Ketobacter sp. MCCC 1A13808: one gene and its partner. The protein of the gene in region 1 interacts with the protein of each later gene in a pairwise test. Links are inferred from orthologs where the notes say so. Each region holds a gene or a part of one and is shown on either strand. Other genes may lie near its edges. The genes, in order: bioB and FT643_RS00730.

Region 1 (16,230 bases):
GCAGGCGCACGACCGGGGGATTTGATTTTGGCCGTGAATGGTCGTTCTCTTGGTGATCCTCAACAAGATGTCGGCCTCATTGAAGAAGTTATGCAAGACGGGTCAATAAGAATCTCCCTTGAGCGCAACGGCAGGGCTTTTGAGTCTGAATTTCAACTACCTGGGCGCTGATAAATGATGTGGCTGGATTGGCAATAATGAAAAGACAAATGGTTGGAAGCGAGTTCCATATGAAAATAACTAGAACGCTGGCGGCGTTGATTTTTGGACTGATGTTATCGATTTGTGCCTGGGCACAAGACGACGGAGGTGCCTGGAAAATCAACATGAAAAAAGCCGACATTCGAACTTTTATCGAGCAGGTTTCCGATATTACCGGTTATAGCTTCGTCGTGGACCCCCGGGTGAAAGGGGAGGTGACCGTTGTATCCCACACGGAGATGTCCTCTGCGGATATTTATAATTTGTTCGAAAGCGTGTTGCGTATTCATGGTTATGCTTCTGTTAAAACCGGCAACGTTGTAAAAATTGTGCCTACGCAGGGTGCGAAGCAGGAAGATCTTCCTCTCTCAAACAGCGGCTTGGAAAGCGAGAGAATGGTCACCCGCGTTATACCGGTAGAAAATACCAGTGCCACGGAGCTGGTGCCGATTTTACGTCCGATGGTTCCTCAATACGGGCATCTGGCTGCGGTCAGCTCTGCAAATGCTCTGATTATCAGTGATCATGCCAACAACATCTCCCGTATCATGGGCATCATCAAGCGTATCGATAACGCAGAAAGCGAAGAAGTGGAAGTGATCCAGCTGAAACACGCCTGGGTTGGGGATGTTGTAAAAACCCTGGAGCAGTTGACTCCGGTGGAGACAGGAAATGCAGGGAAGAAGACCAGCCGTCCTTCCGGCAATGTGCGGGTGCGAGTTGTAGCCGAGGAACGAACAAACCGGTTAATATTGCGGGGCGAAAAATCCGCCCGAGCGCGTATTAAAGATCTGGTGATGGACCTCGATCGGCCGGTGGAATCCAGCGGGTCCACCAAGGTTATGTATCTTCGGCATGCGGAAGCCGAAAAAGTAGCTGAAATTCTCAGTGCTTTGATCGCAGGCAAGTCTGCAACCGGCGGAAGCTCTTCGTCTAGTAGTTCAAGCGGCAGCAAGAAAACGTCTGCTCCAGCGTTATCCACGTCGACCGGTGATGGTAGTGATGTCACCATTCAGGCTGACGAAACGTTGAACGCGTTAATCGTTCGAGCGGCTCCCGCCGATCTGGCTGAAATCCGCAGCATTGTGGATCAGCTGGATGTCCGCCGGGCTCAGGTGTTAATCGAAGCGGCTTTCGTGGAAGTATCCGGTTCGGCTAGTGAGGCCATCGGTGTTCAGTGGGCTTATGGTGATCCTGCCGAGGGGGTAGGCGGAACCAGCTTGTCGGTGCCTGGTCAGTTATCTCTTTCCACCGTAGCTGGGCTAATTGATAGTGGTAGTGATACCAGCACGACGGGTAATGCCGCCACAGATACTTCTTTTTCTGGGTTGTTGCTGGGTGGGGCAACTCAAAACGGTGCAGTCAGGATGGGAGCCATTATTCAGGCTGTAGAGTCCAATACCAACACCAATCTGCTATCCACTCCCAGCCTCATGACTTTGGATAATGAAGAAGCTGAAATCATTGTGGGTGAGAATGTGCCGTTTATTACGGGTACAAGTTTGAGTGGAAATAACGACAATCCGTTCCAGACAATCGATCGACAGGATGTTGGTTTAACCCTGCGCGTTACACCCCAGATAAACGACGGCAACGTAGTCCGATTGCAGTTAGTGCAGGAAGTTTCCAACGTGAGCAGCCAGGCAATAGAAGGCGCTGCTGACATAACCACGCAAAAACGTTCTGTCAAATCAGTAATTTTAGCCAACGACGGCGAAATTATTGTCACGGGTGGTTTAGTCAGTGATGACGTGCAGAAAGTGGTGAACAAAGTTCCGTTGCTGGGTGATATTCCTTTGCTTGGCGCGTTATTTCGGGCCAAGAGTGAGAAACTGACGAAGCGAAACTTATTGATGTTTCTTCAGCCGACTATTGTGCGCAATGATAAGGGCGCCAAATCGGTGAGCGAAGAAAAATATAAGCAGATGCGCAGCTTGAGCTTGACCATCGATCAATACGGCAATATTGAGCAGGCTCCCAGTTCGGTATTTCCCGAAAGCGCCAAGGAAGTGTTAAAGAAAGGTCTGCACTTTGGCTCTCAAACCGCGACAGAAGCCGACCCCAAAGCGAATGGGGAAGAGCAAGGCGAAGAAGAACAGGATGATAGTGATTATATGACGGACTAGTTCCGCTTGGTCACTGACAAGAAAAGGGGCTTAAAGCCCCTTTTTTTCGTCCGCAGAATTATAGTTTCACTCACGCGTTTTGTTGCCAGCTTTTCTTTTTAAAGCGTTTGTCCCAGCCTTTGTAACGCTTGCGGCAGTATTTATCCAGTGCCTCATAGCTTCCGAAATACAGATCACTGCCTTCCTCAATGCTAACGTCGAACTCACAATAGTCGTTGCTATGGTCTCGGCATATCAGTGGCCGCTTTTCATAAATTCCACAACGCCCATCGTCCAGTAAGTGCAGGCATTCGCTCAAAAAGAGCAGATACCAGCCTTCGGAGTCTTTGAATATATGTACGTTTTTGTGGGAAATTTGCCATAACAGCAGGTCAAAATCCCGCATCGAGGTGGGTTTATCAATATTTTGCGTCACATATCGACAGCATTTGGATTCGTAACAGATGTCACATTTATTGTCCGATAACGTAGTGTCGGATACAGCAATTTTTTTCGCCATAACAACAGGTTAAAGATTTGGTCCGTGGCCAATATGAATTTAGATTTTGAAGATGATGCTTTTAGATCAACTTGTTATAAACAGCCGGTGCCTCTCCTGATGCGCTAGCTTGTTCCCCTTTATATCGTATGTTTATATCAAGATGTCGGTCACTAGAGGAGGGGATAATAACGTGGTAACGGCATTAATTGTAGGTGCAGGGGCCGTGGGCCAGGTTTACGGGCATTTTCTGCAGCGAGGTGGCGCGTCCGTATCCTACCTGGTGAAAGAGAAGTACAAATACGACTGCGAAAAGGGATTTAGCCTTTACCGGTGTCGTCGTAGCGGTTTAGGTGCAGCTGAAGCTTTCAGGGCTGACCGTATTTTCACGCAGTACGATGAGCTAAAAGGTACAAATTGGGATCAGGTCTGGCTGACCGTTTCTTCCTCTGATCTTCGTGGTGAGTGGTTGCGACAATTGCGTGAAGTGGTGGGCGGCGCAACCATTGTGATGCTGCAACCGGATCTTGATGACCGCGATTACATTTATAGTGCATTCCCTCAGCAGCAAGTCGTCTGCGGCATAGTTAACTTTATCAGTTACCAAACGCCATTGCCGGATTTGCCGGATTTGCCGGATTATCACCCTGACTCCTCAAAGCAGGGCGTTGCCTACCTGGTTCTTCCCATGATGCCCGCCGAGTTTTCAGGGGATGTAGAGCGTCTGACCGGAGTGATGGAGGCGATGGCAGACGGTCGCTTTAACGTGAAAGTCGAGCAGGATGCGTCCCGAGTTTATGCAGACCGAACCGCGATGATGATTCCGCTGGTGGCTTTGCTGGAATTGGAGCATTGGTCGTTCAAAAAATTACGCTTTAGTCATTCGCTTGGGTTAGCCGTTGGGGCTGCACGAGAGGCTTTGTCGATTGTGGCGGCAAAATTTGGGCGGAGGTTGAATTGGACCGAGCGATTATTCAGTTTGTTCTGGGTAAAGCTGGCGTTACCGGTTATGCGTTATGTTTCACCTATGGATGTCGAATCCTATGCCAAATTTCAGTTCGTTAAAACCGCGTCCCAAACGCGAATGATGCTACAACATTTTATCGATGATGGTGAGCTGTTGGGGCAATCTACGGTGGCATTACAGGCGCTCTATGACCGCCTTCCGGAGAGGCCGGAAAGCGCGAAAGCGGCGTAGGGTTATGGCTGCCGAGCCAATCCGTGTTCTTAAAACAAGCGAAAGGGTTCGTCATCCAAAATGAATAATTGTTCCTGAAGTTCGCTTATATGGCTTTGCCAATAGTGCTCTGTATTAAACCAGGGAAAGTTAGGGGGGAAAGCCGGGTCGTCCCAGCGTCGCGCGAGCCAGCCGGAGTAATAGACCATTCGCATGGTTCGCAGTGGTTCAATTAGTTGTAGTTCTCGCCGGTCGAAATCATGGAATTCTTCATACCCCTCCAATATTTCACTGAATTGAGCGATCTGTTCATGGCGGCTACCAGACAGCAGCATCCACAGGTCTTGGACTGCCGGAGCGTTCTGACAATCATCAAAATCGACAAACCAGGGGCCGGTTTCCCGGTGCCACAGAATATTTGCGATATGGCAGTCACCGTGACAGCGTATTAGGGAGGGAGTGATGGCATTGAACAAGCTTCTGAAACGTTCGGTAAACTCGTTAATCAGGTTTTTGTAAGCTGGTATTAGGTGGCTCGGAATAAAGTTGCGGCTTAACAAGTAGTTAGAGGGCTCGCTGATCATGCGCTCTATAGTTAGTGTGGGCCTGGCAGTGAAAAGAGTCGTTCCCCCCACTTTGTGCAGTCGACCCAACAATCTACCCAGCCATACCAGCTGGTCAAAATCATTCGGTTCTGGAGCTTGACCGCCTTGGCGTCGGAAGGCAGCAAAACGGTAGCCCTGGAAATAGTGCAGTGTGCGTCCTTTAACTTGCAATGGCGCCACGGCCGGTAATTCGAGATTGGCGAGATCCCTGGAATAAGCGTGCTCCTCAAGAATGGCTTCATCGGACCAGCGTGAAGGGCGATAAAACTTTACGATGACAGGCTCGCCGTCATCGATTCCAATTTGGTTAACCCGGTTTTCGTAGCTGTTCAAGGGAAAAAAACGCATGTCAGCGATAAAACCAAGAGACTCTACTGCATTGATGATCAGGTCGGGAGTGAGGTTGTCATAGTTGGGGTGTAGCACCCTGTCGGTGGAGGGTCGATTCGACATAAAAAACGCTTCACTTAAGGTTGCCGTCGGTGCCGTCCTAAGACGGAGCGGTCCATTTTAGCACAACAATCAAAATGAATTGGTTGCACTGGTGCGGGCGACTGCCCATCCATCCACTCTTTCGATGCCGGAGCGACGGAACTGAGCGGCAATCTGATTCAGGGTACTGCCGGTTGTGATGACGTCGTCGATAAGTGCGATGTGGGAAAGCGCCGGATATTCTTCCCGCAGCAAGGCGCGGTTAACTCGATAGGTGCGCTGTAAATTGACTTGTCGCTCAGCGCGGGAAAGCGATTTCTGCTGAACGGAGTCTTTTATTTTCCGGATCAATGTATAACTCACCGGGATCTTGAGTTTATTGCCCAGTGTTTTAGCAATGATGCCGGACTGATTGTAGCCCCTTTCACTTTGCCGGTACGGGTGGAGAGGGACGGGGACCAGCAGTTGGGGACGAACAACATTATTTTGTTGGATGCTTGTTGCTAGAGTCCGGGCCAAGCTGAGTAACAGTTCCGCCCGGATTCCGCTTTTGCCGGAAAGCAATAGTTGGTTGATAGGGAAGTCGTAAACGAAGGGGGCATGGCATGAATCAAATTCCGGTTCTGTGTGGGTGCATTGAGCGCACAGGCCGTTAAACGGCGTACCCCATGGTTCAGCGCAGCGTAGGCAGCAATGCTGATTCCAGGGCAAATCATCATGGCATCCCGGGCACCATTCGCCTTTCAATCCGATATAACGTTGGCATAGCAAGCAAGAAAACATATTTAGGTTATAAAACGACCTCTTGTAAACTTTTGTCAAAACTATCCAGTTGACAAAGGGGTGTCGCCGGTTACTATGCTCATCATTAGCTCAATTTAACCGGCCCACGGGCTGAGTGGCATTTCGGAACATGTTTTGCGTGAGTATCTGAAATTGCTCTACAGCAATCAGATAGACAACGCAGCGACAAATATTGACGGCAGAAAGGACGGGGACATGACGGCAAAGCAGAATCCAGTGGAATCGATACGACACGATTGGACAATCAAAGAAATCCAACAGTTATTCGATCTACCTTTTAATGATCTGATGTTTCAGGCGCAGACAGTTCACCGTCAATACCATGATCCTAACGCAGTTCAAATCAGCACCCTGCTGAGTATTAAAACCGGTGCCTGCCCTGAGGATTGCAAATACTGCTCGCAAAGTGGTCATTACAATACCGGCCTGGAGAAAGAAAAACTGTTGGAAATCAATCGGGTGCTAGAACAGGCTCGACAGGCGAAGGCATCCGGTGCCAGCCGCTTTTGTATGGGGGCTGCATGGCGCTCCCCTCGGGAGAAGGATATGCCCTATGTCCTGGATATGGTGCAACAGGTTAAATCTCTGGGCATGGAAACTTGCATGACTTTGGGGATGTTGGATCAGGGGCAGGCACAACGACTCGCTGACGCCGGGCTGGATTATTACAACCATAACCTGGATACCTCACCTGAGCATTACAACTCCATTATTACCACTCGTACCTACCAGGATCGCCTGGATACATTGTCCAATGTACGCGATGCCGGCATGAAAGTGTGCTGCGGTGGCATTTTGGGCCTAGGTGAAACGGCCCGCGATCGTGCCGGGTTACTGATGCAGTTAGCGAATTTGCCAGACCATCCAGAAAGTGTACCGATTAATATGCTGGTCAAGATCGAAGGCACGCCCCTGGCCGATGTCGCGGATCTGGAACCGTTCGATTTCGTGCGTAATATTGCGGTTGCTCGGATCCTGATGCCAAAATCGTTTGTACGTCTGTCTGCCGGACGCGAAGCCATGAACGAACAAATGCAGTCGCTTTGCTTTATGGCGGGTGCAAACTCGATTTTCTATGGCGACCGTTTGTTAACAACCAGCAATCCGGAAGCGAATTCGGATCAGAAATTGTTTGCCAAGCTGGGCATCAAACCTCTGCAAATTCAGGGCGCCAGTGATGAGGCTAATGAAGCGGCTATTCTGGACTCGGTGGAACACCAGAAGAATGCCCACTTGTTCGTGGACGCTACCCGAAAAAGCGCGACACCTAAACCGCATGAACAATGCCCCAAGATGGCTGCAACCGGCGGAGCGCTGCAGTAAGTTGCCGGTACGGTTTTTCTTAGTAGGTTAATTGAACAATGAGCGATCCTTTCCAGCTGGGTGACCGGCTGCGCCAACGACGAGAACAGCATCTGTATCGTCGGCGCAGGGCGCTGCACTCGGCTCAGGGAACGCACATACAATGTGACGGAAAACCCCTGCTGAATTTCTGTAGTAATGATTATTTGAGTCTGGCAAATCATCCTCGCTTGATCTCAGCCGCGAAAAAGGCCGTCAATACGTTTGGAGTCGGCAGCGGTGCGTCCCACTTAGTCATCGGCCATAGCTGTTTGCACCAGCAATTGGAAGAGCGCTTGGCGGATTGGGTGGGGCGGCCAAGAGCGCTTCTGTTTTCTACCGGTTATATGGCAAATATGGGGGTGATCAGTGCGCTTTTAAAACGCGGTGATACGGTCTTTCAGGACAAGGTTAACCACGCTTCCCTGCTGGATGGTGCGCAGCTGAGCCGGGCCAGATTGGTACGCTATCCCCATTGCGATACAGAACATTTACAAAGGCTATTATCGGCTACGGATACGCCATCATTGGTGGTGACGGATTCCATTTTCAGTATGGATGGGGATGTAGCACCGTTAATGGATATGGCCCGAACCTGCCAAAACGAAAATGCTTGGCTTATGGTAGATGATGCGCATGGGCTGGGCGTGTTGGGTCGGGGAAAAGGCGTGCTGGCAGAGTATAACCTGAGTCAGTCCGATGTACCGGTGTATATGGCGACACTGGGCAAAGCGCTCGGGAGTTATGGTGCGTTCGTGGCTGGCAGCGATGATTTGATCGAGTTTTTAATTCAATTCTCCCGATCCTACATTTACACCACGGCAATCCCGCCTGCGATTGCTGCGGCGTCCCTGGAATCGTTGTCGTTGTTGGAAACGGAAACCTGGCGCATAGACCGTTTGCACTCGTTGATTGACTATTTTCGCAGGGCTGCAGCGGCCCGGCAGTTACCAATACTGTCGTCGCAATCCGCCATTCAACCTTTCAAGATCGGCGATTCGGAACGGGCGGTTCAGATCAGCGAAAAGCTACAAGCTTGTGGCATTCTGGTCGGCGCTATCCGGCCTCCGACGGTGCCTGTTAATACCGCGCGGTTACGTATTACGTTGCAGGCCGATCATCAGGAAATCGAAATAGATCAATTGCTGGATACCTTGGTGTCGGTATTTCACCAGACTGACCAGCAGTAGGAGTTTATCCAAGTCATGTCTTTGTCACTTTACTACGACACTTTTCGCTGCACAGGCGATATCGAGCGCCCCCCCGAGCTTTTGTTGGTTCATGGTTGGGGTATGCACAGTCTGGTATGGGATCCGGTGATGCCAGCACTGCTACAACGTTTTCAGGTGACTGTGGTGGATTTACCCGGCTTGGGGCGTAGCCCTATGCCGGGCGGAGACTACGACCTGGACTATCTGCTGCGGCATATACTGGCTATTGCTCCAGCCCAAGCTGTATGGATGGGCTGGTCGCTGGGTGCCATGGTAGCAATGAAAGCCGCGATCGATTATCCCGGCCGTGTCACCGGGCTGGTGAGCGTGGCATCGACACCCAGGTTTGTTTCTGACGACCAGTGGTTGGTGGCCGTTAATCCGGAAATTCTGACTGCCTTTTATCAAGTGCTGCTGGAAGACGCAGAAGGCACGCTCATTCGTTTCCTCTCTTTACAATGCAAGGGCAGCGATACCATTAAGGCCGATATACGTCGGCTCAAGGAGCTGGTGACCTTTCACGGGATTCCGGCAAAAAAAGCGTTGCGCTGTGGTTTGGAGATTTTGCAGCAAGTGGATTTGCGCAATGAGTTAAATCAGATTCAATGTCCGGCACTGTATCTTTTTGGGGAACATGACCACCTGGTTCCTGTGGGGGTCAGCGCTGCAATAACCAAACTGCAACCAGAGGCGGACACGGCGATTATCAAAGGGGTGAGCCATATCCCGTTTTTATCGGCTCCTGATTTATTTGTGGCGGCTTGCTCAGAATTTTTCAGTGCGCGGAATTTAGGATGAGTTATGTCAGTTAACAAGCGCGCTATTGCAAAGTCATTCAGCCGTGCCGCTACCCGGTACGACAGTGTTGCGCATGTGCAACGCCAAGTGGGGGAGGCGATGTTGTCTTTGCTTGAAAAACAGGGAAAGTATTATCAGAACGCATTGGATATCGGCTGTGGCACCGGTGCATTAACACGGGCGTTGTCACCTTATGCGGATAGTCTCACGGCTTTGGATATTGCGCCCGGAATGCTCGCGGTCGCGCAACAGCGTGATCAAGATAAGCGTATTAGTCGGTTTGTCTGTGGCGATGCCGAGCAACTCCCTTTCCCGTCACAATGTTTTGACTTGGTGTTCAGTAGTTTTGCATTACAGTGGTGCGATAACCTGTTTCAGGTAGTGACCGACATCCGTGCTTTGTTAAAACCGCAAGGGCGTTTTTTGTTTTCGTTACCGGTGGACGGGACACTCTGCGAATTAAAGCAAAGCTGGGCGCAGGCGGAAGGCCGTCACAGCCACGTGAATTCTTTTTTACCGGTTGACCAGGTGCGCTTGGCCTTGCAGCAATCTGAATTTAACATGGTTGCGTTTCAGGAGCGTACAGATCAGGTTTTTTATAAAAGTGTGCGGGAGCTAACGCGCGAATTGAAAACCTTGGGCGCCCACCAGGTCACTTCCAATCGGACCCCCTCGTTAACTGGAAAACAGACTGTTTTGCGTATGACTGCGGCTTATGAAAGGCTCCGGACTGAATCGGGGCAATTGCCTGCCAGTTGGCATTACGTTGTCGTTTGTGTGGAAAAATAAATTATGGCTAAAACAAAAGTGTTTTTTATCACGGGCACCGATACTGAGGTCGGAAAAACCTACGTGACAGTCGCGTTGCTGAATGCCCTTAAGCAGAAGGGGTTACGGACATTGGCATTGAAACCGATCGCGGCCGGTTGTGAAGAGCAGGGTGGTGAATGGGTTAACGACGATGCGTTGCAATTACGTCGGGCGATGACAGAGCAATTGCCATACCAGCAAATAAATCCCATTGCGCTGAAGTCGGCCATTGCGCCTCACCTGGCCGCTCAGCAGGAAGGCAGGCGACTGTCGGCGGATCGATTAACCGGTGTTATTCGCGGTTCGTTGATGACGCCGGCCGATGTTGCCTTGATTGAAGGGGCTGGTGGTTGGCTGGTGCCACTGAATGAGCGGGAGACGTTGGCGGACTTGGTAGGTCAGCTAGCCATCCCGGTGATTCTGGTGGTGGGGGTGCGTTTGGGTTGTCTGAATCATGCCCTGCTAACAGTCCAGTCGATTACCGCGGCGGGCCTCCCGCTTGCTGGCTGGGTGGCGAATTGCCTGGATCCTGCAGCGTCGATGGTGTCAGAAAATATTGAAACGTTGGCAGCGCGTATCGATGCGCCTTGTTTGGGTGTGATTCCCCGGCAGACGTCGGCGAGCGAGTGGGGCGGCGCGGAATTTCTTAATATTGATGGGCTATTAGAAAGTGCACTTTAAGAACCGGATTTAATGCGTGGTTTTCGGTATGGGGCTACAGTCCGCCAATTCCGGGGGAATCCTCCCTAACCTGTTTTGATGATTTTCGTTTTTAAAAGCAGCTCTTTACTCCATCGTTGCCGGGTAGATTCCGGCAGTACAATATTTGATCTGCTGGTCTATACTGATTAGAACGCCGTTAGACCGCTTTGTATTGGTTCGCTAATGCAGGAGCTCACTGGGCTAGGTCAGCGTGTTAACCCGCAGTCGGTATGCGCGGGTCTCAGAATTGTCCGGATGAGGTAAATATTATGGCCATCGGCTCCATTATGAACAACGGTGTAATGGGCATCCAAAAAGGCTATAGCCAGATCAATCAGGCAACAGCCAACATTGCTAAAGTAGCGGTATCAGAAAACCCGACCCGGGATCTGACCGAATCAGCGGTTACAATGATGCAGGGCAAAGTGCAGGTTGAGGCTTCTGCTAAGGTGCTGCAGACGGCCAGTGACACGATCGGCTCGCTCATTGATATTCAGGCATAAGCGGTCAAGCTGATGTTTATTTCTCCTGCTCAAACGAACGCGGCGTATTATAGCGGTGCAGAAAGTGCGACGACCGCAACCGGAGTGGTTCGCGTTAGTGCACGTGGGGCGATTCCTCCGGTTGAAGCCGCAGAAAAAGATGCGGCTTCCCAGAACCAACAATCTGACTCCCCTGTGGCGAATGGCGCCAGTCCTGCGCCACCATCCGATACTGAAAAAACAGCGCCGAAGGAACCGTCTTTAAGCAAAGCGGAAGCCGAAAAACAAGCAGAGCAGCAACAGCAGCAGGAAGACCAGGTTATCATTGATCAGCTTAAGGCTCGTGACCGTGAAGTACGGGTTCACGAGGCGGCTCATGCTGCAGTCGGAGGGCAATATGCGGGTTCTCCCAGTTATGAATTCACACGAGGCCCCGATGGTAAAAACTACGCTACAGCTGGCGAAGTGGGCATCAGCGTATCGGAGGCCAACGATCCCCAAGCGACTATTGAAAAGGCCAGAGTGATTCAAGCTGCGGCTTTGGCGCCGGCTCAGCCATCCGCACAGGATCGTCTGGTGGCAGCAGAAGCTGCTCGAATGGAATTGAATGCTCAGGCCGAGCTGCAGCAATTGAAAGCCCAGGAAGCCGAGCAGTCAGTACGGGAGCGGGAATCAGAAACGGCTGAAAGTGAGTCGGATGATCCTGGCGCGCTCCCGGAAAAACGTGGCGACAACTCGTCATCAGTGTATGACGCCAGCCGCGATCAACTTAATTTGTCAGCGGGAGAGGCCGGTTTGGCAGAAGCAAACCCTGCCGCGATAACCTCAGACACTGAAAGTCAAACTGCCGCTGCGTTTCGAGTCGCGACCGACAACGTCTATTTCCAGCAATTCCGGCAGCAAGGTCCGGTTGATGTGCAGCACCCTTACGGTAAAAGCGGGCAGTTGCACCTTCTAGCCTGAGCCTGCATTGTGCGCACGCAGCGTCCCTATCTTTCCTATTAATTTAAAAACTTTTTTATTGCGCTCAATTGGCTCAATCATTGCTCGCATGACGGGGGTAGTTTGCTAAATTTCGGCCAACAAGTGGCCTTACTCGGCCAATATCTGTATGAAAAGTGTAAAACAACATTGACGAATTAAAACAATTGTTTGAAACTTCTGTTTGTCAGTGTTGAGCGTTGGAATGCGAAGGCCGGGTTTGACTTCGGGGTCACGAAAAATTCTAACGCTCGTTTGAATAGTTCGGGTACCATGCTTTCCCCGAATGTTTTGGTGCAAGCCTGCATCAATGATACAGTTTTCACTGGATTTCCATGCTTGGTTGAAGCCAGCCAAGCCGAATGTTGTTCAACATGCCTGCAGACGCATACGGGCAAACGAGGATTTAACCATGCCAGAATATAAAGCTCCCAGACGAGATATACAGTTTGTATTGCACGAAGTTCTGAAGTTGGAAGAGCATTACAAAGCGCTGCGTGGCGATGAGGAAGTTAATCGTGATTTGATTGATGCCATTCTGGAAGAAGGCGCTAAGTTCTGCGAAAACGAGTTGGCGCCCTTGAATCGCAATGGCGATGAAGAAGGTTGTGGCTTTGAGAACGGCCAGGTCACAACTCCAAAAGGTTTTAAAGAGGCGTATCAAAAATACATCGAGGGTGGATGGCCAGCACTTAGCGCATCTATTGAAGATGGTGGCCAGGGCTTGCCGAATTCATTGGGAATTATGATCAGTGAAATGGTGGGTACTGCGAATTGGTCCTGGGGAATGTATCCCGGACTCAGCCATGGCGCAATTAAAACGCTGGAATCGCATGGTACTCCTGAGCAAAAAGAGCGGTTTTTGACTCGGTTGATATCCGGAGAATGGACCGGAACCATGTGTTTAACCGAATCACACTGTGGAACGGATTTGGGAATTTTGCGCACGAAAGCGGAGCCCAATGCCGACGGCTCTTACAGCATTACCGGAAACAAAATATTTATTTCGGCGGGTGACCACGACATGGTGGATAATATTATTCACATTGTATTGGCGCGCTTACCGGATGCGCCCAAAGGCACCAAGGGCATTTCTTTGTTCATTGTACCTAAAGTAAATGTCGGCGAAGACGGTACCTTGGGTGAAGCCAACGGAGTGACCTGCGGCTCTATCGAACACAAAATGGGAATCAAAGCCTCAGCCACTTGTGTGCTGAACTTCGAAGGCGCGAAAGGGTATCTGATCGGCCCCCCTAATCGCGGTCTGAACTGCATGTTCACTTTTATGAATACAGCGCGTATCGGAACTGCGTTGCAGGGCGTCTCGGCTGCGGAAGGTTCATTCCAGGGTGCATTGGCGTACGCAAAAGATCGTTTAGCCATGCGCTCATTAAGCGGACCTAAGGCACCGGATAAAGAAGCTGACCCGATCATTGTTCATCCGGATGTTCGTCGCATGCTGTTGACCCAGAAGGCTTTTGCTGAAGGCGGTCGTGCAATGTTGTATTACCTGTCCATGCAGGGTGACGTGGTTGAGCATGCTGAAGACGAAGAAGCGAAAAAACTGGCCGATGACTTGATGGCATTTTTGACCCCGATTGCGAAAGCCTTTTGTACAGAAGCCGGTCTGGAAGCCGCCAATCATGGTGTACAAGTATTTGGTGGTCACGGTTTTATCCGGGAATGGGGTATGGAGCAAATTGTTCGCGACACCCGCATCTCCACGTTGTATGAAGGCACTACCGGTATCCAGGCCCTGGATTTATTAGGGCGTAAAGTGATGTTGACGCAGGGCGCGTTACTCAAAAACTTCACCAAGATCGTTCACAAATTCTGCAAAGAAAATGCAGATAACGAATCTATGGCGGAGTTTATCGCGCCTTTGTCAGCGGTTAACAAAGAATGGGGTGACGTGACAACTCAGATTGGCATGCGGGCGATGGCCAATCAGGAAGAAATTGGCGCTGCTGCAGTGGATTATCTAATGTACAGCGGTTACATCACGTTAGCCTATTTTTGGGCCTTGATGGCCAAGTCCGCCCAAGAGCAGTTGGCTGCCGGTAGCAGTGACGTTGGTTTCTATACCGCGAAAGTTCAGACAGCCCGTTTTTATTTTAAGCGTATCCTGCCGCGCACCAAAGCGCACGTTGAAACACTTAACGGCGGCATAGATAGTTTGATGGAGATGGAAGAAGATAATTTCGGCTTCTATTGATACACACGGTTTCCCTCTGTAGTCCTTTGCCCGCACACAAGCGGGCTTTTTTTCTACAGAAACGATTGCCAAATAAAAAAGGTTCAATGAAAATTCCATTGAACCTTTTTTATTTCACCTGTGCTGAACCTATTTTACCAAGTCAGTCCATCCACCAGAGCTATCATTGTCTCCGAAACTGCCAAATTCATCGTCGTCCACCTCGGCGTCATCAGGAACATCTTCAAGTGACGCGGCCTTGCGTGCTTCTTCTGCAGCTTGTTTTCGGGCGATTTCAGCTTGCTTTCGTTTCTCTGCTTCTTGTTTTGCTTGCTCTTCGGCGAGTTGTTGACGCTCTTTTTCCAGCTGGGTTTGTCGGGCGGTTTCTTGTTTCGCCTTATCTTGCTGTTGACCGTAAGCCGCTTTCTGCTTTTTGATGTTGGCTGCAGTCGCTGTTTGGCAGCGTTCAGTAGAATTCATTAATTTGGAAAATTGCTGGCTGGAAGTCCAGCTTGAATACTGTTTAACCGTCCCCAATAACTTGCTATCGCTTGTGATTTTGCGTTTTTGGGTGGCTGACTGATTGTAGGCGCTTTCCGCTTTTGAAACGTCGGCATCTCCAGTAAAGCGGATGCTGGATTTGGCGGCAGCATCGCAAGCGTTTTGTGCCTCTGTCAGCACGGCAATACCCTCAAGAATATCTTTCTCCAGCGCGCGCTTGTTTTTAATTGCCGTCCGTATAAATTCAGAGGTCTGGCCCTCACAGCTTGCAGCTGAATCAACTTGTTTTTTCAGTTCCTGGCTTTGTGTGCGATTGGGCTGCTGCTCCATAATCGTAAAAGCCTCTGCATTTTGCCGTGCGCTTTTCTTGGCTTTTGCCGATTCGTTCATAAGCGTGTTGACGTCATCTAACTTGTTCAGATTAAAGTTCGGTGACGAAATCATTGTGCGGGCAGCCTGGCATTGCTTATTTACTTCCTGGTAACCGCTAATAGCGAGGTTGAATTTATCAACCACCAGCTGCTCTTCGCGCATCGCTTCAGCCAGCTTTTCTTCAACCCGTGCACAAGAGCGGATTTTAGAAGACAGTGCAAAGACTTCCATGATGCTGTCTGTAATGATCATGGCATCATCGCGATGACGTTTGTATTCGGTCATGTTGGTGTTCGCATTCTGCACGTCACCATTTTTCAACGCATCTTTTGCCGTGTCACAATAAGTAAAGCCTTTCTCCAAAATCGGGGTTGCTTCTGCGCGCTTGATATTAACTTCTACCCGCTCGCAATATCGCAAATTGGAATCCATATCCCGCTGCGTTGTGGTCGTAATAGAGGGGTCAATGGATCTTGCTCGATTCAGGTGTTTCAGGTAACCGTCAAATTTTCGTTTTGCCGCCTGTAAGTTAGTACTGCGTAACGTATTCGCTTCAGTGCATTCTTTGTAGCCCTTAATGTATTCATTTACCGCATCGTCAAAAGTGTCAGCGAATGCTAGACCCGGAAGCAATAACAAGTAGGTTAGGGTAATGCTGAATGTAAGTTGCGTTTTAACCTTCATGTATGCACCTGCTTTGTGCCTCTAGACTTAACTTGAGTAGTGAGCGTTGTGATCCGGACGGGTGTTATCACGAGCCGTGAATAAAACCATCATGAGTTCCATCTAAACCAATGAAATAACTGGATATTGCCTCCTTGACTAATTAAATATAGTCGAACTTTGGTCGCTGTTATAGGTTGAACGCTTTATTTGTGCAGAAATTGGCATGTGCTGGCCTGATCAGAATACAAAGTGGCCAACTACAATTACGCGACCCATAGATCAGTTTCCCAAAGCCGAGCAGCCAACACAAGGCTAAGTCTTTGTTATACATTTGATAAGTGAATTAGGT
Region 2 (16,210 bases), on another replicon or contig:
AGACCGATGTGACATTTAAGCTTTACAAGGACGGCCGCCATGAAATTCTGAATGAAATAAACCGGCGGGAAGTAGTGCAAGACATCATATACTGGATAAATTCAAGGTTAAGGGAATCCATTCATTCAAAAAAGCCTGAAGCAGCATTGGCATAGGCCACGCTCTCTTAAACTCAGTTACATTTAAACGCTATCTACCGAATCCTTAGCTCGATAAACTTTTTGATCGCTGGATAAGGGAGAGCATGCCATGCCTATTTTAGAAAACATTCCATTCGATCAGCTCGAAATCGGAATGACTGCCGAATATACAAAACAAATACTCGAAGAAGACATCAAACTATTTGCCATTCTCTCGGGTGATACCAATCCTCTGCACCTTGATCCTGAATACGCAAAAACCACGCAATTTGGTGGCTGCATTGCCCATGGCGCTATATGTGCCGTCATCATTAGTGCCGCCGTTGCCACCACCATTCCCGGCCCCGGCAGCATCTATTTCGGCCAGGAAATGCGTTTTAAAAAACCGGTTCGGCCTGGGGATACGTTGACAGCTCACCTCACCTTGACTGAGAAAAAGCGTCGCGGAAACTTTGTGTTGATTGCCAATGAAATTAAAAATCAGCACGGTGAAACGGTATTCGTAGGCGTATCCACTGTGGTGGCCCCCACTGAGAAACTCGTCATTGAACAAGCCGTACTGCCTGAAATAGAAATCAAAGAATAACGGTTTAGACACTAAAAACGAAAAAAAGCAGACCTATGTATCATAGAGCTGCTTCTTTCGGCTTCGCGTTCTACAGAATTTACCAGCAGGCCAGGCTGTATTAATCACTTAGCCAGATAACGCATACTTTCTTCCAGCCCTTTCAATGTCAACGGATACATCCTGTCTTCCATAAGGCGTTTTGTCCAGGTAACCGACGTGGTGTATTCCCAGGTATTTTCCGGCTCCGGATTCAACCAAATCACTTTTTCAAAGTAATCCGTCAAGCGGGTTAGCCATTTTTCCCCGGCTTCCTCATTCCAGTGCTCCACACTGCCCCCAACAGAACTGATTTCGTAGGGAGACATGGTTGCATCCCCGACAAAAATCACCCGGTAATCGCTGCTGTATTTATGCAGAATATCCCAGGTCGATGTGCGGTCGGTCCAGCGCCTTGCGTTATCTTTCCAAACCCCTTCATATATAAAGTTATGGAAATAAAAATACTCCATGTGTTTGAACTCAGTGCGAGCAGCGGAGAACAACTCCTCACAGGAGCGAACATAGGGGTCCATTGATCCGCCCACATCGAAAAAGAGTAAAACCTTCACTCCGTTTCGGCGCTCGGGCACCATTTTAATATCAAGAAATCCGGCGTTACGGGCTGTACTGTCGATGGTATCGTCAATATCCAGCTGATCAGGCATCCCACTACGGGTAAACTTACGTAAGCGACGTAAAGCCATCTTAATGTTACGCACGCCCAAATCAACCGAATCGTCCAGATTACGATACTGGCGTTTTTCCCAGACTTTTATCGCTTTGCCAGTCCGTCCCGGTCCCGCCATGCGGAATCCAGCCGGATTCTGACCATACGCGCCAAACGGGGATGTTCCGCCGGTGCCAATCATTTTATTACCGCCCTGATGACGCTTTTTCTGCTCTTCCAGGCGCTTCTTGAACTCCTCCATGAGCTTATCAAGATCGCCTAACTCCTTGAGCTTTTCGTACTCTTCTTTGCTCAGGTTTTTTTCAATTTCTTTGCGCAGCCAATCGTCCGGTATCAAGTTTTCAAACAATTCATCCAGCACTTCCAGCCCTTCAAAATACTTTTTGAAAGCCTGGTCGAATTTATCAAAGTGCTTTTCGTCCTTGACCAATACCGTTCGGGACAGGTAATAAAACTGATCCATGTCTGCATAAATGACACCTTGTTCCAGCGCCGACAACAAGTCCAGGTATTCCCGAATACTGACCGGGACTTTGCCTTCATGCAGTTCAAAGAAAAAATCGATTAACATGCTTAGCTCTCACGACGGTGCATGAATGCCAAACGCTCCAGCAAATGAACATCCTGCTCGTTTTTGACCAAGGCGCCATAAAGTGGCGGTATCGCACTTTTGGTGTCACGGTTACGCAATATGTCTTCGGGGATATCGTCGGCCAACAATAATTTCAGCCAATCGATCAATTCTGACGTGGATGGTTTCTTTTTCAGGCCCGGCACCTTGCGCACGTCAAAAAACACCTCCATCGCTTCTTTTAGCAACGTTTTTTTAATGCCGGGAAAATGCACTTCCACGATCTGTTCCATGGTCGGCTTATCGGGGAAATCAATATAATGGAAAAAACAGCGACGCAAGAAAGCATCCGGCAGTTCTTTTTCGTTGTTACTGGTGATGATGACGATAGGCCGTATAGTGGCTTTTATGGTTTCTTGCGTTTCATACACATAGAATTCCATCTTATCCAGTTCTTGCAGCAAATCATTGGGGAACTCGATATCTGCCTTGTCCACCTCATCGATTAGCAATACAACCTGTTCACCGGATTCAAAGGCTTCCCACAATTTACCTTTTTTAATGTAATTTTTGATGTCATGGACTTTATCATTGCCCAACTGAGAATCGCGTAACCGGGATACTGCATCGTATTCGTATAAACCCTGGTGTGCTTTGGTGGTGGATTTAATGTGCCACTGCAGCAGCCGCATGCCCAACCCTTCCGCGACTTGTTCTGCCAGCATGGTTTTACCGGTGCCGGGTTCACCTTTAATCAATAATGGGCGCTGTAACTGGATCGCTGCATTCACCGCTAGTTTAAGATCGTCGGTGGCAACGTACTGATCGGTACCTTGAAATTGCATAGTCTTCGCCTTGAACCATTTTAATTTGGCGACATTATAAACCAAATCCACTTCTCTTGTAGACGTCATGAAGGCCATTAATGTGCCCCGGAGTCTTACCCCGGAAGTCTGATTCCCACTCTATCCACAGAGGAAGGGGTTGAAAATGGCCATACCGGACACATAGGCGGCACAATCGATCAACCCTGGCTGACTATATTTTCAATATATTGAATTCTGATCAGAATTCAGGAGTGCCTAACTGAACCACCCCTCCGATGACCGAAACCTCTTCCGGATTTTTCGGCTTGGCGGCATAGGGACTAACCTCTTCCTGAACGAGTACAGCAGCAGATGCTGCGACCGGCTCTGGCTGTTCTACCGTGGCAACGTGTTGCTGCAACCCCGCTTGTTGCACCTGATGGCGGATTGCGGATACCTGCGAGAGCAGATTCTGCCGACAAGCCGACGCGTTATACTGGGCATCCGTCACCTGCTGTTCATAGGCCACGCCACTGGCAACGGCAGACCTTACTAATTCGGCTGCCTGACGATCAGCGAGCTGCAGCTGTTCACTCACCTGCTCCAGAACCCGTTTGGTGGCCTGCAACTTTCCGCTATCCTCCATCGGGCTCTGCAGTAGCTTTTCAGCTACAGAACAGCTGTCCATAACGCGCTTGAAGCCCGCTAGCGTGCGCTCCGTTTCCAGAGCCACACGGCTTCGTTTTACTTTCGCTAACGAAATTTTCTCCACCAGCTGGTCGCAACGCCGAAACTGCACACCGAGCGAACCTACCCGCAAAACCGTGGGGGTTACTGCAAGTGCCTGCTGGCTCATGGTTTCATACTCATTGAATTTTGTCTGGGCCTGGGTCAGCGCGCCTTGGTCCAAGGCCATGCGGACCTCCCCGCAGCGATCCAGACTCGCTTGGGCCAACGTCATAGCTTCCAGTCTGGCAATATTATCCTCTACCAGACTGCAGCGCCGGGCTTCCCGCTGGATGTAACTATTGTCCTGAACCACCTGCGCCGCGATCGTCTTGGCGCGCTCCAGATGCGATAAATATTGTGCAAAATGCTCGCGCGCAGCAGACGCGTCCGTTCTACTCACTTTCGATGCCTGATTGCAATACTCCAGGCCCGCTCTGAACACCTGATCAGCTACCACATCCGCGGCGTCATTCTGTCCAGCAGTGACGGTGGTTGCCGCACACAGACCACTGCAAAAAGCGGCCAACATCCAATATTTCATAAGTCCCTCACATCCCGACGGTCATTTAACATCTTTATAAAAGGCTAGCAGTGAACCTCCTCGGCAGTGGGATGAAAGTTTGAACAGCCCCACAATAAAACGGGCACTAAGTGGCACTTCCGGGCAATAAATTGGTCAATGTGAACACTGCCACAATGGCTCTGTGAACTGGGTTGCCGCATTGAAAATGCATAACAAGGGAGTAGAATCCTTCACTGCACAACCTTTTCGCGTTGGGATTTTTCATTAACTGGATATTTACAATGACTAAAATATACGAAGACAATTCTTTCACCATTGGTAATACCCCCTTAGTTCGATTGAAAAATCTAACGCCACATACGGTGTTAGCGAAAATTGAAAGCCGTAATCCGGCGTTTTCTGTCAAGTGCCGCATCGGCGCTAATATGGTTTGGCAAGCAGAAAGTGACGGCTTGTTAAAACCAGGCATGGAGTTGGTCGAACCCACCAGCGGAAATACCGGTATCGCTTTGGCCTATGTCTGCGCCGCACGCGGCTATAAATTAACGCTGACCATGCCGCAGACAATGAGTCTGGAACGGCGCAAGGTACTCAAGGCGCTGGGCGCTAATCTGGTGCTAACAGAAGGTCCGAAAGGCATGAAAGGAGCGATCGCCAAAGCGGCCGAAATTGTGGAACAAAGCGGCGGTAAAACGATTATGCTGCAACAATTCGAAAATCCGGCAAATCCCGGTATCCATGAAAAAACCACCGGCCCCGAAATCTGGGAAGACACGGACGGCGCAGTGGATATTTTCGTAGCCGGTGTCGGCACCGGAGGCACACTCACCGGCGTTAGCCGATATATAAAACACACCAAACAGAAACCCATTCAATCCATCGCAGTAGAGCCAGTGGATTCTCCGGTAATAAGCCAGACATTGGCGGGGGAAGAATTGAATTTCGGGCCTCATAAAATACAAGGTATCGGTGCCGGGTTTGTGCCCGAGAATCTGGACCTGAAAATGGTAGACGGGGTTGAACAGGTGAGCAATGACGATGCCATCAAATACGCCCGCCTGCTGATGGAAAAGGAAGGCATACTTGCGGGTATTTCCTGCGGTGCTGCCGTTTGTGCCGCCATCCGGAGAGCAGACAGACCCGAAAATAAAGGCAAAACCACTGTGGTCATTCTGCCGGATTCCGGCGAACGCTACTTAACGTCGGTGTTATTCGAAGGTGTATTCAGCGACAACGAGAGCGTGCAATAGTAAACGCGCGATGCCCCCTCTGGCGAAAATGATCGGAGGGGATTGGGATTGACCCTGAGCTACGGCTCTTTACGCTCTCGTTCCGCACGCTGATCCACCATTCTAGACCAGGATTCAAAGTCGGTATTTTCGGCATCGAAAATTTCAAAGCCCGCAAAGTACCATCCATCATCACCGGTAGGACTGATCCATTTTACTTCCGTGGTGAGAAAAAACCGCCCCTGTTCCCCGGATATTTCAACCAGAATTTCTGAGATAAGGCCTTGTTCAACAGGCTCACTCATATAAATTTTTAAACCCCGCTGAGAAAGATCAACCGTCTCACAGGCGATAACCTTCTGAATGTACCCACCTTCAGCGTCATCTATGGTTACTTCCAGATAAGCATCTTCTTTGCGGCTTTGTCGTTTATGACTGCGTTGATCTGCCATATTTTATCCTATCGTTTTTCTTTCTGAATACTTCTGACTACCCGTTCCAAGGTACTATCAAAAGCCGACCCTGTATCCAGAATTGAAACTGCGCCGTAGACCATCAAACGCGCCAATTCCTGCTTATCTATTTCCAAAATCTTGATACCGACGCGATTCACGAACACCAATTTATCGCGACCCCGGATTTTTACGGCCAGCTTACACCTTAGTTCGCCCTCAGACGTTTGCTGCGCGATCCACCCGCCCACCTGAATCTGCTCGATTGCTTGCATAGCGGCAGTCATTTCGTGTTCGCTAATAGTTCTGGGGGCTATAAAGTCACCCACCTCATCAGCTTCCGTTTCCGTTTTCTCTAAAGCCAGAGCGGAGTTCTGTAGTATTTCTTCGGTGCGGGATTCGGTTGCGTCAACGCGGTCTACCTTATCCTCTTGCGGCTCTAACAGTAGCGCTGCTTTTCTGGCTTCTTCTTCCTTGGCAGCGCGCAAGCGGGCTTCCGCTTCTGCCTGTCGTTTGCGGGCCGCTTCGCGTTTTTGTTCTTCGTTGGCCTGTAGCCACTTGGCATGTAATTGATTTAACGCGCTTTCAAGTCCCTTATCCCAATAAAGCGTATTCTTAACGACATCGACAACACCGCCTTCGATACCCTGGGCCAGCTGAACCGAATTTTTCTTAGCCACCGTTTTACCACTTTGACTGACTAAAACCCAGGGGGCCTGATCCACCCCTTTCAGAGTTACCCTGCATAATTCATGGGTTCCTTCTGAGGTTTTCATGCGCAACCAGTCACCTTCACTAAGGCCTTCAATTTGATTGAGCGCCTGCTGGCCCACCCGTTTTACTTCCACACTGGACACATGCGTATTAGCATGCCGTAGTGCAGGCGTGTCAGTGAGCGGTGGAATGGCCCCGTTCAGCATCGCGGTTAGTGCCAACTCCAGCGGCTCCAACGTCGCTTCCAATGCCTCTTGATCGTCTGCAACACTTTCCAACAAGGCTTTTATATTTTTTAATAGTACCGGATAGAAACTGCGGTATTTTTCCTGTTCGCCACCGTCATTGGCGACACAATCCAGGCAGAATTCGACTATCGACTCAGTGATCCGTATCTGCCGCTTCCAGGTGGAGCCACTTTCCCCTTCACGCATTGACACGTGAAGCATTGATCGTCGCCATTCACCGTGCAGAAACTCCGTCACCATTTTCGGCAACTGCTTACCGGATGCAATCCGATTTAGCTCATCCACGACTCGGGGTTCAGCGACATTTTCTTTACGACGGGCAGATTCCAGCACCTTCAGCTGCTCTTCGATCTTTTCTACTTTTTCATTCTGACCTGCAAACCAAGCCTGCGCCTCAATACAAATGCTGTTCATATCCCCCGCATCGTCCACAAATTCGTTCAGGATACGCTTTATATAAACATCGAGTTTTTCCCGATAAACCCGACGACTTTTTTCAGTGCTGCTCAACAGGATCAAATACGCTTGATTGAGAAAGCGGCGAACCAGGTTTTGCGGAGTGAAAAAAAAGGAATAGTCCAGAAGGGCGTAGCGCAGAATGGGCAAGCGCAATTTTTCGATCCAGCCACGGGCTTCCTGATCCAGCCCTTGTTCTGTCAGCAACTGATCAAACAACTGATCCAGCAAGCCCACCGCGCCCCAATCCGGTTCGGCAATAGGCAACGCGATCTCCATTCCGCTGCAGCTTTCCGCCAGTATTTGAGTAACCGAACAGTGAACATCGTTTTTGGTTGCGTGCCGTTGCACTTCGATCAGCTTCTGTTTAAGCACCGCCAGAGCGTGCTTCGTCCGGTTCGGGGTCAGCCTGATATTGTCAGTAGGAGGGTCTTCTGCCTGTATTCGCAACAGTTCGATCACCAGCCGCGCCCCGATCCGCACAGGCGCGCTGTTTTCTGCTTCTAAGGCCTTATTTCCGTTCCCGGTGCTGTTATTGTACATCGTTGCTCTTCAAGAATTACTGGGTGCTGGCGGCACTTATCTTTCCGCTGACTACCCCCTTGTGGAAAACCAGAAGCTCACCTGGCTGAATCGGAGTCCAATCCTCGTTATCCGTTAATGGCTCAGTGGCAATAACGGTGACAACATCGTCGGGCGTGGTTTGGTCGCTGAAATTCACCACCATATCATGGTCTTTGAGTCTGGCCTGGCCAAAAGGGCTTCGGCGGCAGATCCAGCCTAATTTGGTCGTACAGTAACAGTATAGATACTTTGAATCACTCAGCAGAATATTAAAAACCCCGAATTTACTAAGGTATAGACAATGTTCATGCAATGCACTGAAAAGTGCACCCTTCGCCGGATAGCGGGTAAACTGCTTTTGTAGCTGGTCCAGAATATAGCAAAGAGCAAATTCGCTGTCCGTGCTTCCCACCGGGCGATAACGGCTTAATTTCTGCTTGCGGACCCCGTTTTTAAGTTGGCCGTTGTGCGCAAAAACCCAGGTTTTTCCCCACAGCTCACGCTGAAAGGGGTGGGTATTTTCCAATGCCACAGGGCCACTATTGGCTTGTCGAATGTGACTGATAACGACGTGGCTTTTTATAGGAAAGCGCCTCACAAAATGAGCCAATTCTGACGTGCTGCTGGCGTCCACATCTTTGAATTCACGCACGCCTTTACCCTCGTAAAAAGCGATCCCCCAGCCGTCCTTGTGCGGCCCTGTTTCACCGCCCCGTTTTATCAGCCCGGCAAAACTAAAACAGATATCAGTCGGCACATTGGCGCTCATTCCCATCAGTTCACACATCCGGCCTTTACTCCGCAACGAATTGATTTACCAACTCTAACAGACCTTAATCTTTTTTGGGGTCATCCAGCTGAAACTCATCGTCGGTCATGTCGACGTCGGGGTATTGTTCGTCCGGGACGCCGTCACTGTCATCACCCACCTCAACGGTTTCGTCGTCTTCGAGCTCGAGCACTGAAGTCTCATTCTGATAGCTTTGCTCCGGTAAAGGCGGCTCCGGCACCGGGTTTACAACGTCCTTCGCAACCACATCAGGTTTCACAGCAGATTCTGCATCCGCGTTTACCTTAGTTTCGGATTTTGGTACAAGCGCCGCATCCTGCTCACTATTTTCAGCCTCGGCTTTGGATTGTTTCTGCTTCTTCTGTTGCTGGACCGCTTCGATTTCCTGCACAACTTTGCTCTGCTCTTCATCGGTTTTGCGCAGAAATTTCATATAGATAAAGATCCCGCCCCCAATGACCACCAGGTTACCCAAAACCACCAATATCCAGGTGGGGTCAAAACCCGTTGGGGATGCGTCGCTTGAATCTGTATTCTCTGCTATCGAATCCGGTTCCGAAACATCCTGCAATTCTTCGCCTTCAGGGGGTTCGTAAAGCTCATCTGCCCCCCCCTCCGGTGGCAGCTCCTCTACTTCCAATGTCGGAATCTCCAATGCACCTTCATCGAAGGTCTCAATCGTCCCCGGTTCACCGGCCGCGAGCTGGTCTCCAGCATCACTATTGGTGATTTCAATGGGCGTGTAATCGACCGTATAGGGACCTTGTACCAATTCAAACGGGTGTCCGTTCAGTGACGTTCCGGACACCCGGACCAGAACTTCATACGCGCCTTTCGAGTCGGTCGCGGGTACATCCAGCGTGTATTTACCGTCACCCAGTTCCACTGCATTTTGTATACTCTTTTCACCTTGTGGGTCGGTAATCTGGGCAACGATCTGGATGTCTTCTGGATTCACCAGGCCCGTTACGGTTTGCAGGTTAAGATATTGCAGGAGGTCACCCTGATTATCACGGTAAGCAGGCGTTACCTCCAACACCTGCTGATGTACCATGACAACCTGTGATTTCTTACGTTTGAAGGTTTTGCCGTCCAGCACAATAGAAAAGGTATGGGTGCCATCCGTGATCGTGCGCCCCAGCTTTGCGCTATAAATACCGTCCGCAGGCACTTTCGGTTCTCCGTCGCTTGACTCAGACAACTTGCCCTCGAAGGTTTCACCGCCCGCCGCGTCCTGACGAAACGTGATCTCCATTAACTTCAGGAAATTGGGATTGGTAATAGTGCGGCCTTTTTCAGACAGGGTCATTTTCATTACCAGGTTTTCACCTTCAAGCACATTTTCAGGCAACCCTTCCATATTCACCTGTAAATTGGACACCACGGTCACTCGGTTATCAGGATCGATATCCGCAACCACTTCCCAATCACCCGGCATCGGGTTATAGACCGTGATTAGGTCGAATTCCTGATCTGCAAACCAACTGACGTTGTGCGACCCCTGCTTGAGACTGTATTGGCTGCCATCCGGCGCCACCAGTTTGGTTTCTGCCATTCCGGATTTTCGGAACACCAACGCGGTAAACTCTTCAATTGAATCGTCAATGGCAAAGTGATTCCCTTCCAGCGGCACCTGATCTGGCACGTTGGCACGATCTGCAGCGGCGACAAAGACGTTCAGCAATTCATCGGCGCTACCGGCGCGGGAAAACGACCCACCCGTGCGGATCGATAATTCTTTTAGGAAGCCAAGGTCAGCATTGTCCGATAACGCAACACTGTGAATGTGAAATCCGGCCTGTTGCAAACGCGGCACGACCTTCTCAAGTATCCTTTGTTTTTCTGCCGCATTACGCTGGGGGTCCTTGGAAATATCCACCTTTCCATCTGACAATAAAACCAGAGTCCGCTCCCATTCGGGGTCAGGCTTGGTTTGCCCCATCGAGGCTTTCTCGAGTGCCAAACCAATATTGGTATACAAACCGGCGGAGTTAATCAGATTCACTTTGCTGACGACACTGGATTTCCATTGCGCCGAGGCCGCCGCTGACGGCACCAGGTTATTCACCATCTGGCCAAAGCTCCAGATTCCGAAGCGGCTGTTGTCCGGCGCCAGATTCAACAAGAGTTTTACTGCGGGAATACGCAAGTTCTGTGGATCTGATTGCTTCATACTGCCTGAAATATCAATGAGTACGCGCATATCCGATTTCGGCTGCTCGGCTGCCTGGCTATTCTGTACCGCATAGAATAGCGTCCACAAAAGTGTGATGAAAACGAGTCCGGATAAAGGGGGTAGCTTCACGCTCACTCCGTCAAGAATTGGTTGGCATTACCACTAAGTTATAGCAGCTATACCGGCAATTTCCTGACAGAGCGGTGACATTTGAACTGTAAACTACTGATTAGATTGAATGAGAACGAAATCAGACGGGGTCTGGTGTGCCGTCGTCCTCAGCAACAGGCTGAGTTTTCCGGTTTTGTTCTCGTTTACTGCGCCAGAAGCGGTATCCCATATCGGCTAGAAACAGCAGCAAAGCGACGACCGCTCCATAACTCAAAAAAGGCACAGCTCTCAGGGGGTTACCCTCTTCCTGCAATGTGATGTCGAATAGCAAAACGAATAGCGCGGGCGCCCAATCCAATCCGCCATCGGTGACCGGTGCAGGCACCAGCAGTGGCGCCACTACGATCAGTCTGAGTGCATTTCGAATGGTTACCCAGGGAATAAACAGGGTCACCCGCCACCAGAACAGTAAAACACCCAGCACAGCTAACAAATACGCTCCCCACGTAGCGGCGTACTCCATACTATCTAACATTCGTATTCCTTCCGGTTAACATTTAACCCAATGAACAATATGGTCTTCCCAATCCTGTTGCTGCACCAGAGAATCCGGAATCGCCCTGCCCCGCGCAGATATTCCAGCTTCATGCACAGATTCACGGCGTCCGGAAATCAGCGGATGCCAATCTGCCAGTGACCGCCCCTCCGCCAGACGGCGATAAGCGCAACTATTGGGTAGCCAATGGAACTCATCGATAGCATCCAGGGTAATTTTGAGGCAATCGGGCACCAGCTTTAATCGGTTCTTGTAATTCTTACAGCTGCACTTATCAATATTCAACAAGTGACACGCAAGGTCCGTATAATAAATCCGGCCACTGTCAGCATCTTCCAGCTTTTGCAAACAGCATAATGCACAACCATCGCATAACGATTCCCATTCCGAATCCGTCATTTGTTCCAGTGATTTATTTTCCCAAAAGCGTTCAGTCATGGCCGCTGCTCGACGTAAGTAGGTTGCTATTCTGAACCGTGAATAGACGGTGGCATCTGCAAATAATAGCCTTTTTCTTTCAGTCCGTTGATCACATCCAACACATTGACTCTTGCCAGTTTGCGGTCCTTGTCCAACACCAGATCCATCACATGACCCGGTTCCCCAAACTGCTTCATCAGATCTTCCGGTAATTCCTCAAACGGCTGCTCTATTTTCAATACATAGATATACATTCCGTCTTTTTTCGGGCTTCTATAAACTGAGCACCGGATACTGCTTTCAGTCATGTGCGGCTGAATCCTCGTGTTGATTAGCTTCGTGATCGGACGATTCGCAATACGCGTCCAGACAAGGTTGTACGGCCTGTTCCCGCCAACCACCGGCATAAGGGCTGGCAGCGGACGTTCCCCTGGACAGCAGATAATCCACCAGATTCGCTTTACTGGATAATAGATCGGCGGGAATTTGCAGTTTTTCGGCCTGGTCAGAAACGACTTTACGCAGTTCTTTATAAAACCGTTGCTGGGATTTGCTTAACGGGCGCGGAATCAAAGGATCGGGAATCGGTTGCTGATAACCTATTTCCACCTGCTCTATCAACTGGTCTCCATATTTGCGGATCTGACTACTCTGCAGACCTATTTCCGCCAACTGGCCTTTTGATTTCGGGCGGTTTTCCACCAAACCATATAGGTTCGCGTCTTTGGCAATAAAGGTTTTGGGCGTATTGATTTCCCGTGCGGTACGTTCACGCCACCCTGCCAGGTAACGCAATGCGGCTTGCTGTTGGGGTTTTAGCTTCCAACCTGCGCCAAACCCCAGATACAACTGATCATCCGCAGGACGGTTTTCATAACGGGTGATCAGCGCGCGGCTCTCCTGTTGAAACCAATCCATTCTGTCCAGAGTGATCAATTTGTCTTCCAGCACATCCGCCAGTTTATGCAGATAGCGCACATCTTCAGCCGCATAGTGAAGCTGACTCTCACTTAGCGGCCGTTTCAGCCAATCGGAGCGGGTTTCTTCTTTTGCAAGGTCGATATCCAGCGCATTTTTAAGCAGGCGTTGCAAACCGGATTGGCGGTCAAAGCCCACAAAACTGGCGGCAATCTGGGTATCAAATAGGTTGACCGGTAACCGGTTCCACAGTCCCCGGAACACGTCCAGGTCCTCCCCTGCGCTGTGCATTAGCAATTGCACATCGGCTGCAAATAGGCGGTCACCCAAAGGGGCAATATCAGCCCGCCTCAAGCCAGTAGGATCGATTAAATAAATAGTCGAATCGGTGGCGACCTGGATCAATCCAGGTTGGGAAAAGTAAGTGTTGGTGCGGACAAATTCGGTGTCCACTGCCAGGCGGGATTGGCCCTGAAGCTGCTCGCAAAGCTTCAACACCAGAGTGTGACTATCGATCCACTGTACATTCACAAGTAAGAATATCTCAGCCTTCAGGCTTTTGGAGTGTCAAAAACTGTGCATTATATAGGGCATAGCCGCGAATGACTATAAACCCAACTGCTTGGCTATGACTTCGTTCATGATTTCGAAGGTACCGCCGCCAATGGCAAGAATGCGATTATCGCGATACAGTCGCTCCACGAGCGTCTCACGCATGTAGCCCATACCACCAAATACCTGAACAGCGTCGTAGGTTGCGCGGTCGCTTACACTGGTAGCAAAGTTTTTCGCCATCGATACTTCTTTAATAACCGAGTCACCCGCCGCGATTCTGGCTGCAACCCGATAGGTGAACTCCCTTGACGCTTCCAGCTGGGTAGCGACCTCTGCCAGTTTATGCCGCAGTGTCTGAAAACCGGACAATGGCTTGCCAAACGCCTTGCGTTCCTTGACGTAACCCAGACACGCGTCCAGAGCCAGTTGCGAGGTGCAATTTGCCATAATCGCCAGATTCAGGCGCTCCATCTGGAAATTCGTCATGATCACATAGAAACCGGCATTTTCCTGACCGATAAGATTCGATTTAGGCACCGCACAATCTTCAAAAAAAAGTTCGGCAGTATCGCTCGCCCACCAGCCCATTTTTTTTAGCTTCCTGCCTACGCTAAATCCGGGAGTGCCTTTCTCGATCAGTAGCAAACTGATGCCACCATAACCCGGCTCACCCGTACGCACCGCTACGGTGTAATAATCGGCGTTGACGCCACTGGTAATGAACGTTTTGGAGCCGGTAACCCGATAGTAGTCCCCGTCTTTGACCGCGCGTGTTTTGAGATTGGCTACATCTGAACCGCCGCTGGGCTCGGTTATTGCCAGACATTGAATTTTCTCTCCAGCAATCACGGGTGCAACTACACGACGCTTTAACTCGTCACTGCCCCAGTTGACAACCGGTGGCAATCCGATATCGATAGACCCCAGACCGGCCGCAACACCGCCAGCGCCACACGCCATTATTTCCTCTGAGGCCGCAATTTTACTGAACACATCCAGCCCCGTGCCACCGTATTGCTCGGGATAACCGATACCCAATATGCCCGCTTGGCCTGCTTTGCGGTACAAGGTACGCGGCAATTCGCCAGCCTCCTCCCATTGCTCTACGTGGGGATTGATTTCCTGCTCGACGAATTTTTTCACCGAGTGGCGGATGAGTTGCTGAGTTTCCCCAAAATAGACTGGGTACGAAGACATGGCGATTCCCTGAGCCCGGAAGTGGATGAGGCTCGAATATACCAAGCGCTTGCTTGGTTCGCAATTTTCGTTTATTCACGTCACGTGGTTTTGCGGGACGAGCCTTTCACCACCGGATCAGCCATGCACCAGCATATGCCCGATCACACCCAGTAGAAAACCCAACACCGCACCAAAAGGGGGGCTCCAATGTCCTCTCATCGCTGATTGCGGCGCTATGTCCTGAAAGATAAGGTACAGTATTCCGCCACTGGCAAAGGTCATAATCCCCGCAGTGAGTTCCGCCTGCTCGCGCAAAAACACATGGCCAATGACGGCGGCAACCGGGCCCAATAGCGAAGCGAAAAAGAGCAGCCGCAGCACGGTCTTGGCACTCACCTTGTTTTGCACCATCTCCCGGTAAGCATTAAATCCCTCAGGAAAATTCTGGATAGCAATAAAGCCCGCCAACAGCATGCCTAACGCGCTGTTACTTGCAAACACAGCGCCCAGCGCCATGGCCTCCGGTATAAAATCCATTAACATCGCCAGAAACTGGGAGACCGCACCACCCCGCTTTGTCAGAAATTGATCCAAAAAGCAGAATACGGCGCTGCCGGCCAGAAAAATCAGGCTCAAATTTAGTACCGAAAGGTTTTGAATACCGGACGGCAGCAGGGCGTAAGCTACGGCGGAAATCAACGTGCCACCGCCAAATGCGACCACACCGTGTATGACCTTGTCTTTTATTTCTGTTTCGGGAGTACGTTCATAGCGGGCCAGCAATCCCCCGACATACGCAGTGATGCCGGCAAACCAGGTAATTGCAGCCACCGTATAAATGGTATTCATACCGGCGTTACTCCAGTCGTTTCCTGCCCTTTAGCGCAAGACTGAGGGTATTGCTATCGACGTATTCCAGATCACCCCCCATTGGCACACCGTGCGCGATTCGTGAGGCGACCACTCCATGCCTGCGCGCCATTTCAGAAAGGTAATGCGCAGTGGCTTCGCCTTCCACTGTTGTGCCAGTGGCAATCACCATTTCTTTCACTTCGCCTTCCGCCAGGCGTTGATCCAGCAACGGAGCACCGATCTCTTCCGGGCCAATGCCATCGATCGGCGACAGGTGCCCCAACAGAAGAAAATAGTAACCGCGGAAACCACCGGATTGATCCAACGCGATCACATCCGCGGGGGTCTCTACCACGCACAACAGACTGGCATCACGACTGGTTTGAGTACAGGTCTGGCATACCTCACTCTCCGAGAAATTGCGGCAACGCTGACAACGACCGATGTTATCCATCGCCAATTGCAGCGTTTGCGCCAGCTTTTCACCGCCATTTCGATCGCGATCCAGCAAATGGAGCGCCATTCTCTGAGCGGATTTAGGTCCAACGCCGGGCAGGCAGGTGAGAGCCTCAATCAAGCGGCTGGTTAACGGGCTAAAGCTCATGGTTCAGCTGTCAAAAAGGCAGTTTAAAGCCGGGCGGCAAATTAATACCCGACGCGAGGCCGCCCATTTTATCTTTATTATTCTGCTCAACCCTGCGTACCGCATCGTTCACCGCAGCCGCCAGCAAATCTTCAAGCACCTCTTTATCCTCACTCAGCAGGCTGTCGTCAATTTGTACCCGACGCACGTCATGGCGCCCGGTCATTAGCACTTTCACCATGCCTGCACCGGATTCACCGGTCACTTCGGTATTTGCCAATTCTTCCTGCATTTTTTGCATGCGCTCCTGCATTTCCTGCGCCTGCTTCATTAAATCACCTAA

The links.
Region 2: the proteins of bioB (region 1) and FT643_RS00730 interact in binary tests that used the Escherichia coli proteins (3 or more experiments, as listed by UniProt). The link is inferred for Ketobacter sp. MCCC 1A13808 from one-to-one orthologs.

What each region holds. Positions count from the first base shown.
Region 1 is NZ_VRKW01000019.1:21,899-38,128, forward strand. What follows is about bases 5,281-8,082. They hold bioB (biotin synthase BioB), read left to right. Parts: upstream 5,281-6,018; coding sequence 6,019-7,146; downstream 7,147-8,082. Other genes in these bases: FT643_RS21015 (ComF family protein), read right to left, coding at 5,281-5,802; bioF (8-amino-7-oxononanoate synthase), read left to right, coding at 7,185-8,082. Outside these bases: FT643_RS20990 (type II secretion system protein N), read left to right, coding at 1-171; type II secretion system secretin GspD, read left to right, coding at 231-2,327; FT643_RS21000 (YkgJ family cysteine cluster protein), read right to left, coding at 2,398-2,826; FT643_RS21005 (ketopantoate reductase family protein), read left to right, coding at 2,999-4,003; FT643_RS21010 (serine/threonine protein kinase), read right to left, coding at 4,033-5,013; more of FT643_RS21015, read right to left, coding at 5,110-5,280; more of bioF, read left to right, coding at 8,083-8,354; pimeloyl-ACP methyl ester esterase BioH, read left to right, coding at 8,370-9,173; malonyl-ACP O-methyltransferase BioC, read left to right, coding at 9,177-9,962; bioD (dethiobiotin synthase), read left to right, coding at 9,966-10,664; FT643_RS21045 (flagellar biosynthesis protein FlgE), read left to right, coding at 10,955-11,188; FT643_RS21050 (putative metalloprotease CJM1_0395 family protein), read left to right, coding at 11,201-12,130; FT643_RS21055 (acyl-CoA dehydrogenase C-terminal domain-containing protein), read left to right, coding at 12,561-14,363; FT643_RS21060 (hypothetical protein), read right to left, coding at 14,493-15,899. UniProt on the Escherichia coli protein: Catalyzes the conversion of dethiobiotin (DTB) to biotin by the insertion of a sulfur atom into dethiobiotin via a radical-based mechanism.
Region 2 is NZ_VRKW01000001.1:152,265-168,474, forward strand. What follows is about bases 6,619-9,400. They hold FT643_RS00730 (class II glutamine amidotransferase), read right to left. Parts: upstream 8,515-9,400; coding sequence 7,723-8,514; downstream 6,619-7,722. Other genes in these bases: FT643_RS00725 (DUF1631 family protein), read right to left, coding at 6,619-7,706; FT643_RS00735 (VWA domain-containing protein), read right to left, coding at 8,561-9,400. Outside these bases: FT643_RS00690 (alpha/beta hydrolase), read left to right, coding at 1-155; FT643_RS00695 (MaoC/PaaZ C-terminal domain-containing protein), read left to right, coding at 250-726; FT643_RS00700 (vWA domain-containing protein), read right to left, coding at 831-2,006; FT643_RS00705 (AAA family ATPase), read right to left, coding at 2,009-2,851; FT643_RS00710 (hypothetical protein), read right to left, coding at 3,072-4,082; cysK (cysteine synthase A), read left to right, coding at 4,346-5,314; FT643_RS00720 (PilZ domain-containing protein), read right to left, coding at 5,374-5,745; more of FT643_RS00725, read right to left, coding at 5,754-6,618; more of FT643_RS00735, read right to left, coding at 9,401-10,822; FT643_RS00740 (hypothetical protein), read right to left, coding at 10,944-11,339; FT643_RS00745 (YcgN family cysteine cluster protein), read right to left, coding at 11,355-11,798; FT643_RS00750 (YcgL domain-containing protein), read right to left, coding at 11,825-12,088; FT643_RS00755 (ribonuclease D), read right to left, coding at 12,081-13,229; FT643_RS00760 (acyl-CoA dehydrogenase family protein), read right to left, coding at 13,305-14,450; FT643_RS00765 (ZIP family metal transporter), read right to left, coding at 14,568-15,281; recombination mediator RecR, read right to left, coding at 15,289-15,888; FT643_RS00775 (YbaB/EbfC family nucleoid-associated protein), read right to left, coding at 15,899-16,210.